3 regions of the Psychrobacter sp. JB193 genome follow, and region 2 is predicted to be linked to each of the others. Evidence: predicted binding sites of a transcription regulator. Region 2 holds the regulator's gene; each other region holds the start of a gene.
The links. The regulator PhoB, encoded in region 2, activates phosphate uptake and scavenging genes when phosphate is short. The targets are predictions, from matches to a motif close to TGTCATNAANCTGTCATAA.
Positions count from the first base shown of each region.

Region 1 (3,292 bases), 420 kb from region 2:
ATTCACGTAAGGGTTCTATGTATATCGTTAAACCAAAAATGCATGGTCCAGAAGAAGTCAAAATGGCCAATGATTTTTTTAATGCCTCAGAGGATTTATTAGGCTTAAAACGTCACAGTCTTAAAATTGGAATTATGGATGAAGAGCGCCGCATGACGGTCAATCTAAAAGAGGCCATTCGCCAAGCGAAAGAGCGTGTAATCTTTATTAATACAGGCTTTTTAGACCGTACTGGTGATGAGATGCATACCAGTATGAATGCAGGTCCATTTGTGCCAAAAGGGGAGATGAAATCACAAGCTTGGCAACCAGCCTACGAGCAATGGAACGTCGACATTGGTTTAGAGACAGGTCTACAGGGGCATGCTCAGATTGGTAAAGGAATGTGGGCAAAGCCTGACGAGATGAAAGAGATGATGGAGACCAAAATGGCGCATCCTCAATCGGGCGCTACGACGGCTTGGGTACCATCACCCACAGGGGCAACCTTGCATAGTATCCATTATCACCAAGTAAATGTTGCTGACGTACAGGATCGCCTAAAGTCGCGTGAGCGTGCAAGTTTGGATGATATCTTGACCATTCCATTGGCAAAAGACACCAATTGGACAGAAGAGCAAAAACAGCAAGAATTGGAAAACAATGCGCAAGGGATTTTGGGTTACGTTGTACGCTGGGTCAATCAAGGGGTTGGATGCTCTAAAGTACCCGATATCGATGATGTGGGGCTAATGGAAGACAGAGCGACTCTGCGCATCTCAAGTCAGCATATTGCCAACTGGTTGCATCATGGCGTGGTGAGCGAGCAGCAGGTGATGGAGACGATGAAGCGCATGGCCAAAGTCGTTGATGAGCAAAATGCAACCGACAGCGAGTATCAACCAATGGCAGACAATTTTGATGGCTCTTATGCTTTTAAGGCCGCTTGTGATTTGATATTTAAAGGACGCGCGCAACCTAGTGGTTACACTGAGCCACTATTGCATCAAGCTCGTCTCGATTTGAAGGCAAACTGCTAAGCTTATTTCCCTTTATTGCGCCTAATAATAAAATATATCGTTTTTGTTAGCGCTATTTATTCGTAGATAAATAGCGCATTATTTACGATGGTAAGGTATATTCGTTAAGGTGGTTTCAATTTATTAGTAATAATATTAATCAATAGAATCCTTATCTAGTTGACTGGATAGGGATTTTTTTTGGCGCTTTGATTATTGAGTGATAATTTTACGATGATAAATTGATAAGTTTAAAAAGCGAAAAAATATGTTGCAAATTATGTCAAAGTTGTTATGCTTGTACTCGAAGTATGAGTTTGGTAACGGATGTTACGCAACAGACCGATAAAGACCTAAGTTTACATGGCAGTTACTTTTTTAATCCCAGTTATGTAAGTCATGGTTTTTTTCATCTTACTGTAATAGAACTTCGCCACACTTGTTTCTGACTAATCTCGGTAGCCAGTTACACATTATATCTTTGAGGATTTGTGACGATACCATTGTGAGCACCAGCTAATAATAGCTCGCTTATTACTAAAATTGTAAAGTGGAGATACCCCATGAAAAAACTACTTTTAGCTACAGCAGTTGCTGCCCTATCTGTATCTGCAGCCAATGCAGCTCCGACTGTCTATGGTAAAGCATTCTTAGCTGCTGACTATGTGAACGCTGACTTTGATTCACGTGTTGTTGGTGGAGATGATTTTGATGAAGATACAGTAGAAATCAACTCTCATTCTTCACGTTTGGGTTTCAAAGGTTCTGAAGCCATGACTGCTAACACTGACGTTATCTATCAGTTAGAGTATGGCACAAGCATCGATGGTGATAATGCAACGTTTTCTAATCGTGATACATATCTAGGTATCAACAACAAGCAATTTGGTGAGTTCCGTGTTGGTAAAAACCAATCTAGCTTAGACAAAATTAACAACGTTATTGTTAACCAAGGCTACTGGGATAACCTAGGCACTAACGAAATGGAAGACGATGTTGTTGAAGCGTTAAACATGGCAGATAGTAGCCGTATCAATAGTTCAGTTCTTTGGACTGCGCCTAAGTATGATGGTCTACCATTGCAAATGTTTGCAATGTACAACTCTGATGATGACGACTTCAATAATAATTCTGGCTTTGGCGTTGCTGCTATGTTTGATCAAGGCACAGGCTTCACTGCTGGTGTAGCGTATGACAAAGATCAAAACATCAATGGTGATATCATCCGTGGTACTGCTACTGTTGATCTAGGTAAATACATCGCAGCGCCTGTAACAGTTGGTGCTCTGTATCAAGTAGCTGATTATGATTATGATCGTGATACTACAAAGGAAAAAGGTTTGGTTCTTAGCGCTATCATGGGCTTAACTAACTTTGCTCGTCCAGCAAATATCTATACACAGTACAACAAAACTAACAACTTGAATGGTTGGGATGGTGCAGATTCAGATCAGATCGTTGTTGGTGGTCAGTACTTCTTTAAAGACAACATCATTGCGCATGCCTATGCTGGTATAAACAGTGCTGATGATCTTAAGACACTTAACACAGACAGTGGTATGGTAGTTACTAGAGGCGATGCTGAAGTAGTTGTCGTTGGTACTGGTCTAGAATACAAATTCTAATCTAACCATTAGAATCTGCTTATAAAAACTCATCCTTCGGGGTGAGTTTTTTTTTGTTATGCCTGTTTCCAATAGTGAATACGTTATAATAGCGACGGGTTGAAAACGAAGAGTTTTAAAGAGTTTGTGTTTTGCCCTATATTTTATGACGTATTTTTAGTAAAATCCTTCTTTACCAATTACCGACAGAATACTATGACCAAGTTTATATTTGTGACCGGTGGGGTAGTGTCCTCACTAGGAAAAGGTATCACCGCAGCCTCTCTTGCAGCGGTCTTAGAAGCACGTGGCGTGACCGTCACAATGACCAAGATGGATCCGTATATCAACGTTGATCCAGGTACGATGAGCCCGTTTCAGCATGGCGAAGTATTTGTCACCGAAGATGGTGCAGAGACGGATTTAGATTTGGGTTATTACGAGCGCTTTTTACGTCATTCAAAAATGAGTAAGAGCAACAACTTCACCAGTGGTCGTATCTACCAAAATGTTCTCAATAAAGAGCGTCGTGGCGAATATCTTGGTGGTACGGTACAAGTTATCCCTCACATCACCGATGAGATTAAAAATAAAATCTTAGCCAGTGGTGAAGGTTACGACATTGCTATCATCGAGATTGGTGGTACTGTCGGTGACATCGAATCGTTACCTTTTATGGAAGCGGTACGT
Region 1 is NZ_NRGY01000002.1:687,441-690,732, forward strand. Features, by position in the region: gene CIK80_RS10750 (malate synthase G) at 1-1,019, shown strand, start outside; gene CIK80_RS10755 (porin) at 1,562-2,623, shown strand; gene CIK80_RS10760 (CTP synthase) at 2,819-3,292, shown strand, end outside.
Region 1: CIK80_RS10755 (porin) is a predicted target of PhoB. The motif match lies at 1,406-1,424, and genes of this name have one in related genera.

Region 2 (3,292 bases):
CCAATTCTCAAGCATTTCCGCTACTAATTGTCATTGATGAACACTTCAGTTATAAGTAAAAGCCCAATGAAACGTCTATTATAAGCAAAAAGCCCAATGAAACGTCGTTATTGACGCCTCATTGGGCTTTTATTTTTTATTATGACAGAGATAAATTACGAATTGGTGACACCCAATAACTGTCCCATTTTTACAAAACTATCGGCTTGCATCGTACTCTCCCAGTCAGCGTTTGCTGCTTTTGGTAGTATGACAATCGCCGTCGACCCTAGGTAAAAACGCCCAAGCTCATCGCCTTTTTCGAAGCGCATGTCATGATTGGCCTCTTGTACATCATCAGTACGGACAATTTTGCCCGTCGCTACGGTTTCGATACCAGCGACAATCATAGCACCTACCATCACCACTGCCGCTTTGCCGTACTGAGTATCAAACATGCAAACCAAACGCTCATTACGCGCAAACAAGTCAGGGACATTAGCCGCAGTGATATTGTTCACCGAAAATAAGGTACCGGGCACGTAGCGAGTTTTGGTCAATGTACCAGCAAATGGCATATGGACACGGTGATAGTTGCTGGGCGCTAAATACACAGTGGCAAAACTACCATCAGCAAAATAACGACCATCTTCACTATCAGCAAGCAGTTGCCCAACGTCATAATGACGACCTTTTGCTTGCAGCATTTTATGGTCATTAATCTGTCCTAACTGCGAGATAACTCCATCAGCGGGACTTACAATACCGTTAGCTGTGGTGTCGATAGGACGAGCGTCTTCCTTTAGCTCACGCGTAAAAAAATCATTGAAGCTTTCATAGGCATTGAGGCTTTGGCGCTCATACTCATCTAAGCTGACATTATATGCTTTTGCAAAGCTACGAATAAAAGTGCGTTTGACATAAGGATGGCGACTGGCGGCCAAACGTCCAGCAACTTTACTTAGCTTCTGTTGTGGGACAAGCTGTTGTAAGGTGGTGAATAAATTCATAATAGGGCTACCAAAATAAAGTGTGGTGTAATAAATAATAGGCAAGTAAATAGCCATATTTTATCATGGACAGCGTATGATTGTATGGCCATAATCTGTAAGGAGTTAGGGAGTGAAAGCACTTATACAGCGAGTACGCAGCGCGAGTGTCGTGGTTGAAGGGTCTAATATCGGTGCCATCGAGCATGGACTTTTGGCTTATATTGGCTTAGGACACGATGATAACCTACAAACCGCGCAGCGCATGATTGATAAAATCCTGACGTATCGTATTTTTGAGAATAACGACGAACCTGCCAAGGTCGGTAAACTGGATAAAAATGTCGAGCAAGTGAATGGCGGATTGTTATTGGTATCGCAGTTTACCTTAATGGCCACAACCGACAAAGGTCGCAGGCCTGATTTTGGTGGGGCGATGGCACCTGAGGCAGCACAAGCCCTGTTTGCTCAATTGATTGAGTATGCAAAGAGTCAGCATCCTATCATTGCTACTGGGCAGTTTGGTGCTAACATGCAAGTTGAAAGCATCAATGATGGCCCATTAAACTTCATATTAGAAGTCCGGTAGTTTATGTCATACTGAATAATAACTGTCATCAAGCTGTCACAATTAATCCGTTTAATAGATAAAAGCTGGCGAATATGTATCGCCTTTTACGTGCTAAACCTTGTACTTAACACTGAGAATGCTGTATGTATAACGAGCAAATTTTGATTGTTGAAGATGAACCTGCGATTCGTGAAATGGTGGTCATGACGCTAGAGATGGCTGGGTTTGATAGTCTACAAGCCGCCGATGTGTCAGAAGCGCATCAACAAGTCGTGGATCATAGACCAGCGCTGATTCTACTAGACTGGATGTTGCCAGGCGATAAGAGTGGCGTGGATTTTTGTCGTATGTTAAAAAACGATGATCTGCTCTCTGAAATACCCGTCATTATGCTGACGGCAAAGAGCGAAGAAGACAGCAAAGTTCATGGTCTTGATGCTGGTGCTGACGATTATATGACCAAGCCTTTTTCGACGCGCGAACTTATCTCTAGAATCAAGGCGGTGCTGCGGCGTAGTAATGCGCTCAGCAGTGATAAATCTATCGAAGTCGGCAAGCTCAGTTTAGACCCAAGAAGTCAACGTGTGACAGTAGCGGGTAAAGTGGTTGAATTGGGCCCTACTGAATATCGGTTATTGGCATTTTTTATGAGTCATCCAGAGCGTGCTTATACGCGCACACAGCTACTAGATCAAGTATGGGGCGGCAACGTCTATATCGAGGACAGAACCATCGATGTCCATATTAAACGTCTGCGTACCATATTAAGACCTTACGGCTGTGATACGTTGATACAGACCGTTCGCGGTACAGGCTATCGATTTTCTAATATCATGGCGCCGATATAGCTTAGCCTAGTTATATAACTTAGCCTAATTAGAAGTCTCATGGCAGTCACAACCTAAGATGACACAGCAAAAAAGTAGTAGGGATGATGAATGAGCACAATAATGACAAAAAATAATCAACAGAGTCCATCAGAATCAGTTTCTCACCAACACGCCTCGGATCAATTGACAAAAATCAGAAGCGCCTTACTGGCTTTACGAGATGCTGTGATTTTGCTCAACCAAGATGACAATGTGGAGTGGTGGAATCAGTCGGCACAAGATTTATTGTCACTACAAGTAGGCGATGCAGGCAAAAGTATTTTTGATTTCATTCGAGTACCTGAGTTTCGTCAGTACTATCAAGCGACCACTACGGCTCTCAGTGAGGGTGTACACATAGAATCTTGGCAAGATCCTAAACGCTACCTGAAATGTGAACTCACGCCTTTTGGTGACCAAAAATTACTGATTATCTATGATGTGACACGCTTGCAGCATTTAGAAGAAATGCGTCGTGACTTTGTGGCAAATGTCTCGCACGAATTACGTACTCCACTAACTGTAATGATGGGCTATTTAGAGAATTTCTCAGATCAGCCAGACATGCCGCCGCATTGGCGACGCGGGTTTGAGCTTATGAGTCAGCAAACGGCGCGTATGAATAGAATTGTGAATGATTTATTGTTGTTGTCTCGAATTGAAATCGAAGAAACTCACGAGCTCAACTATATTGATATGACCAAACTACTGACCCATGTGTATGACGATGCGCAAGCATACAACCAAGCATACGGGCATATCATCCATTTGCAGATAGACACTTATGATGGGTTATATGGTTCTGAGATGTACCTAAACAGCGCCTTATCTAACCTTGTGATCAATGCCATTAAGTACACACCCAAGGGTGGTAATATAACCAT
Region 2 is NZ_NRGY01000002.1:269,357-272,648, forward strand. Features, by position in the region: gene CIK80_RS08910 (DUF1287 domain-containing protein) at 1-27, shown strand, start outside; gene asd (archaetidylserine decarboxylase) at 156-989, opposite strand; gene dtd (D-aminoacyl-tRNA deacylase) at 1,102-1,557, shown strand; gene phoB (phosphate regulon transcriptional regulator PhoB) at 1,683-2,387, shown strand; gene phoR (phosphate regulon sensor histidine kinase PhoR) at 2,490-3,292, shown strand, end outside.

Region 3 (3,292 bases), on a different contig from region 2:
TATCGCAATACCAAAACTGACTGGTACGGCAATCATAATCGCCACAAATGACGTCACTAAGGTGCCGTAAATGGGTGCTAATGCCCCATACTCATTGGCAACCGTGTCCCAATTATTGCTGGTATAAAAACCAAGTCCAAACTCTTGAATGCTCGGCCATGCGCCGACAATTAAGGAGACCAAAATGCCGCCTAAAGAGAGGAGTACCAGTATGGCAAAAGCCTTGGTTGCATTGACAAACAGCGTATCGTAACGTTTTTGTTTGGCCAATTGGGACCTTAAGTCATTCATAAGTGTCTCAGCGTTAAATAGGATCAAGTCAAAATGTTAGAAAGGTTACGCAGGTTTTATCACAGTAAACTTAAACATAGGTGAGGACTGTCTATAAAGAAAACCCACCAACATCGTTCTTAAACTCACTGTGATAAAACCTCTCAAACCGCTACCGGAGAATAGTGGTTTGAGAGGGCGTTTAGAGATTGATGAAACAGTCTCTAAAGTAGGTCAATTACTGAGCAGGCTTATAAACAGGCTGTCCATCACTACCTTTCACTTCATTCCATTTTTCTTTGAATAGTGCGACAGCAGTATCAGAGAAAGGAACGTAATCTAACGCCATGGCATCATCATCGCCTTGGGTATATGCCCAATCAAAGAAGTTCAACACACCAGCCACTTGCTGAGGATTCTCTGGTTGCTTGTGTACCAAGATGAAGGTAGCGGCAGCGATTGGCCATGCTTGAGCGGTCTCAGAATTGGTGATGACTTTATAAAAGCCTTCTTGCTTTGACCAATCGATGTCACCTGCCGCTGCAAACGTTTCTGCAGAAGGCTGTACAAAGTTACCGGCAGCATTTTTAAGAGCTGTATGTGACATGTTGTTTTGCTTAGCGTAAGCATACTCAACGTAGCCGATAGAGTTTTTCATACGGTTAACGTAACTTGAAACGCCTTCGTTACCTTTACCACCAGCACCTGTCGCAGAGGTTGGCCATTTAACCGTTTTATCAACACCAACGGTATCGTTCCAATCCGGTGACACTTTGGCGAGATAATCTGTGAAGTTAAAAGTCGTACCTGACCCGTCTGAACGGAAAACAGTAGTAATGGCCGCATCAGGTAGGGTCAAATCTGGGTTCATGGCTACAATAGCTGGGTCATTCCATTTGCTGATTTTGCCTAGATAAATATCAGCCAATGTCTGACCATCCAATTTTAGCGCGCCTGGCTCAACACCATCGATGTTGACAATTGGTACAACGCCGCCAATAACGGTTGGGAACTGGATAAGACCAGACTCTTCAAGCTCTTCAGGCGTCATTGGCGCATCAGAGGCACCAAAATCGACTGTTTTTGACTGAATTTGTTTGATACCACCAGAAGAACCGATTGATTGGTAGTTGACCTGACCACCAGTATCAGCATTGTAGTCAGCAGACCATTTGGCATAGATAGGCTGCGGGAAAGAAGCACCTGCGCCAGTGATGTTCATGGCAATGTTTTCAGCAGACTTGAACCCTGAAGTAGCAGCAGATGCTGTGCTAGTGGTTGCATTGCCAGTTGTTTCAGTCGTTGCGGCAGCGCTACTGCTAGTATCAGCAGCCGGCTCTGTCGTATCGGTCGATTTGTTACACGCCGTAAGTACTAAGGTACAGCTGACGGCCACTGCTAATAACGAATAACGCATGTAAGACTCCTAAAGTTTGACAACGATACAAAAAAACATTGTTTGTGACATGCGAGCTATAGTGACAAGTTTTTATGACAGTTTAATGACAATGACTTTAATCTTTTAGTTTGGGCCATAACAGCGCATTGTTCCCTTCTATCTGCCTTTATAAGCTCAGTACATAAGGCAATGGTTTTTCGAGCCCAAGGTTTTCTCCAAATACCATTAGCCGTTAGAACAGAATTTTGCTAGTATGAAGTTGATTTACAACACTGACAGACTCGGGGTGCGGTGTCATATTGGCCTGTTTTATTAAACTTGCTTTACTAAAACAATTGCCTTTATACATTCGCTGAGAGATCACCCGCCGAACCTGATGCGGTTAGTACCGACGCAGGGAAGTCTTAAGCCTATGTTCTATATGTACAAAGGGCGCGCAGAAATGCCTTTTTATTATTGCCAATGTTTAACAGCGGTTTTTTGCCGATGTATGGCGCTAATAATTTGTGTCCATCAACCTTTTAGTGACTCACTACGTCTCGTTCCGGGTGTACGTTTGCTTTTTGATTGTATTTGTTCGTATCACATGGCTTTACCCCGCAGCTACTGGCGGTGTTGATTTTATTCAAAAACCAACACGCTAGGACAGCATATGAAACCTTCAAATATTCAGACAACGACAAACCCTCAAATCCATACTCCAAATAGTGACGCGCTTGTTAAGCCGACAACTATAGATGAGACCAGCAGCAAATCCGATAAAAAATCTGAGGCGCTAAAAACCCCTGCTCACCGTACGGCAAGTGATGCGCGTTTTGAAGAAGACGCCCGTGACCTTCATCGCATTCTCCCCGCCTCTCGTAAAGTCTATATCGAAGGCTCGCGTCCTGATATTCAAGTACCGATGCGCGAAATTTCTCTTGATCCAACCCCTATTCAAGGCACGGATGAGGCGAATTGGGAAAAAAACCCACCATTTTATGTCTATGACACCTCCGGCGTTTATACCGACCCCAATGTCGATATTGACCTCACACGTGGCTTACCAAAACTGCGCGAACACTGGATTGCAGAGCGCGGCGATACCGAACAGCTCAACAGTTTATCCAGCTCATACGGACAAGCGCGCGCACGTGATATTAGTACCGCCAACTTAAGATTTGCTCATATTGATAAGCCGCGCCGTGCCAAAACAGGCAACGGCTTGTCAGGCAATGTCACGCAAATGTATTACGCGCGCCGCGGCATCATCACCCCTGAGATGGAATACATCGCCATTCGCGAAACGCAGAAGCAACACGAGCTGACGGATACACGCCAACATGAAGGGGAAAATTTTGGGGCCAATACACCCAAAATCATCACACCTGAATTTGTGCGCAGTGAAGTGGCAGCAGGACGCGCTATTATCCCAAACAACATCAATCACCCTGAGTCCGAGCCGATGATTATCGGGCGCAATTTTTTGGTAAAAATCAATGCCAATATTGGCAACTCAGCGCTTGGCTCCTCAATCGACGAAGAAGTATCAAAGATGACATGGGCGACGCGCTGGGGCGCAGATACCATCATGGATTTATCAACGGGCAATCATATTCATGAAACGCGCGAATGGCTGATTCG
Region 3 is NZ_NRGY01000001.1:1,581,319-1,584,610, forward strand. Features, by position in the region: gene pstC (phosphate ABC transporter permease subunit PstC) at 1-291, opposite strand, end outside; gene pstS (phosphate ABC transporter substrate-binding protein PstS) at 509-1,687, opposite strand; TPP riboswitch at 1,942-2,086, shown strand; gene thiC (phosphomethylpyrimidine synthase ThiC) at 2,322-3,292, shown strand, end outside.
Region 3: pstS (phosphate ABC transporter substrate-binding protein PstS) is a predicted target of PhoB. The motif match lies at 1,760-1,778, and genes of this name have one in related genera.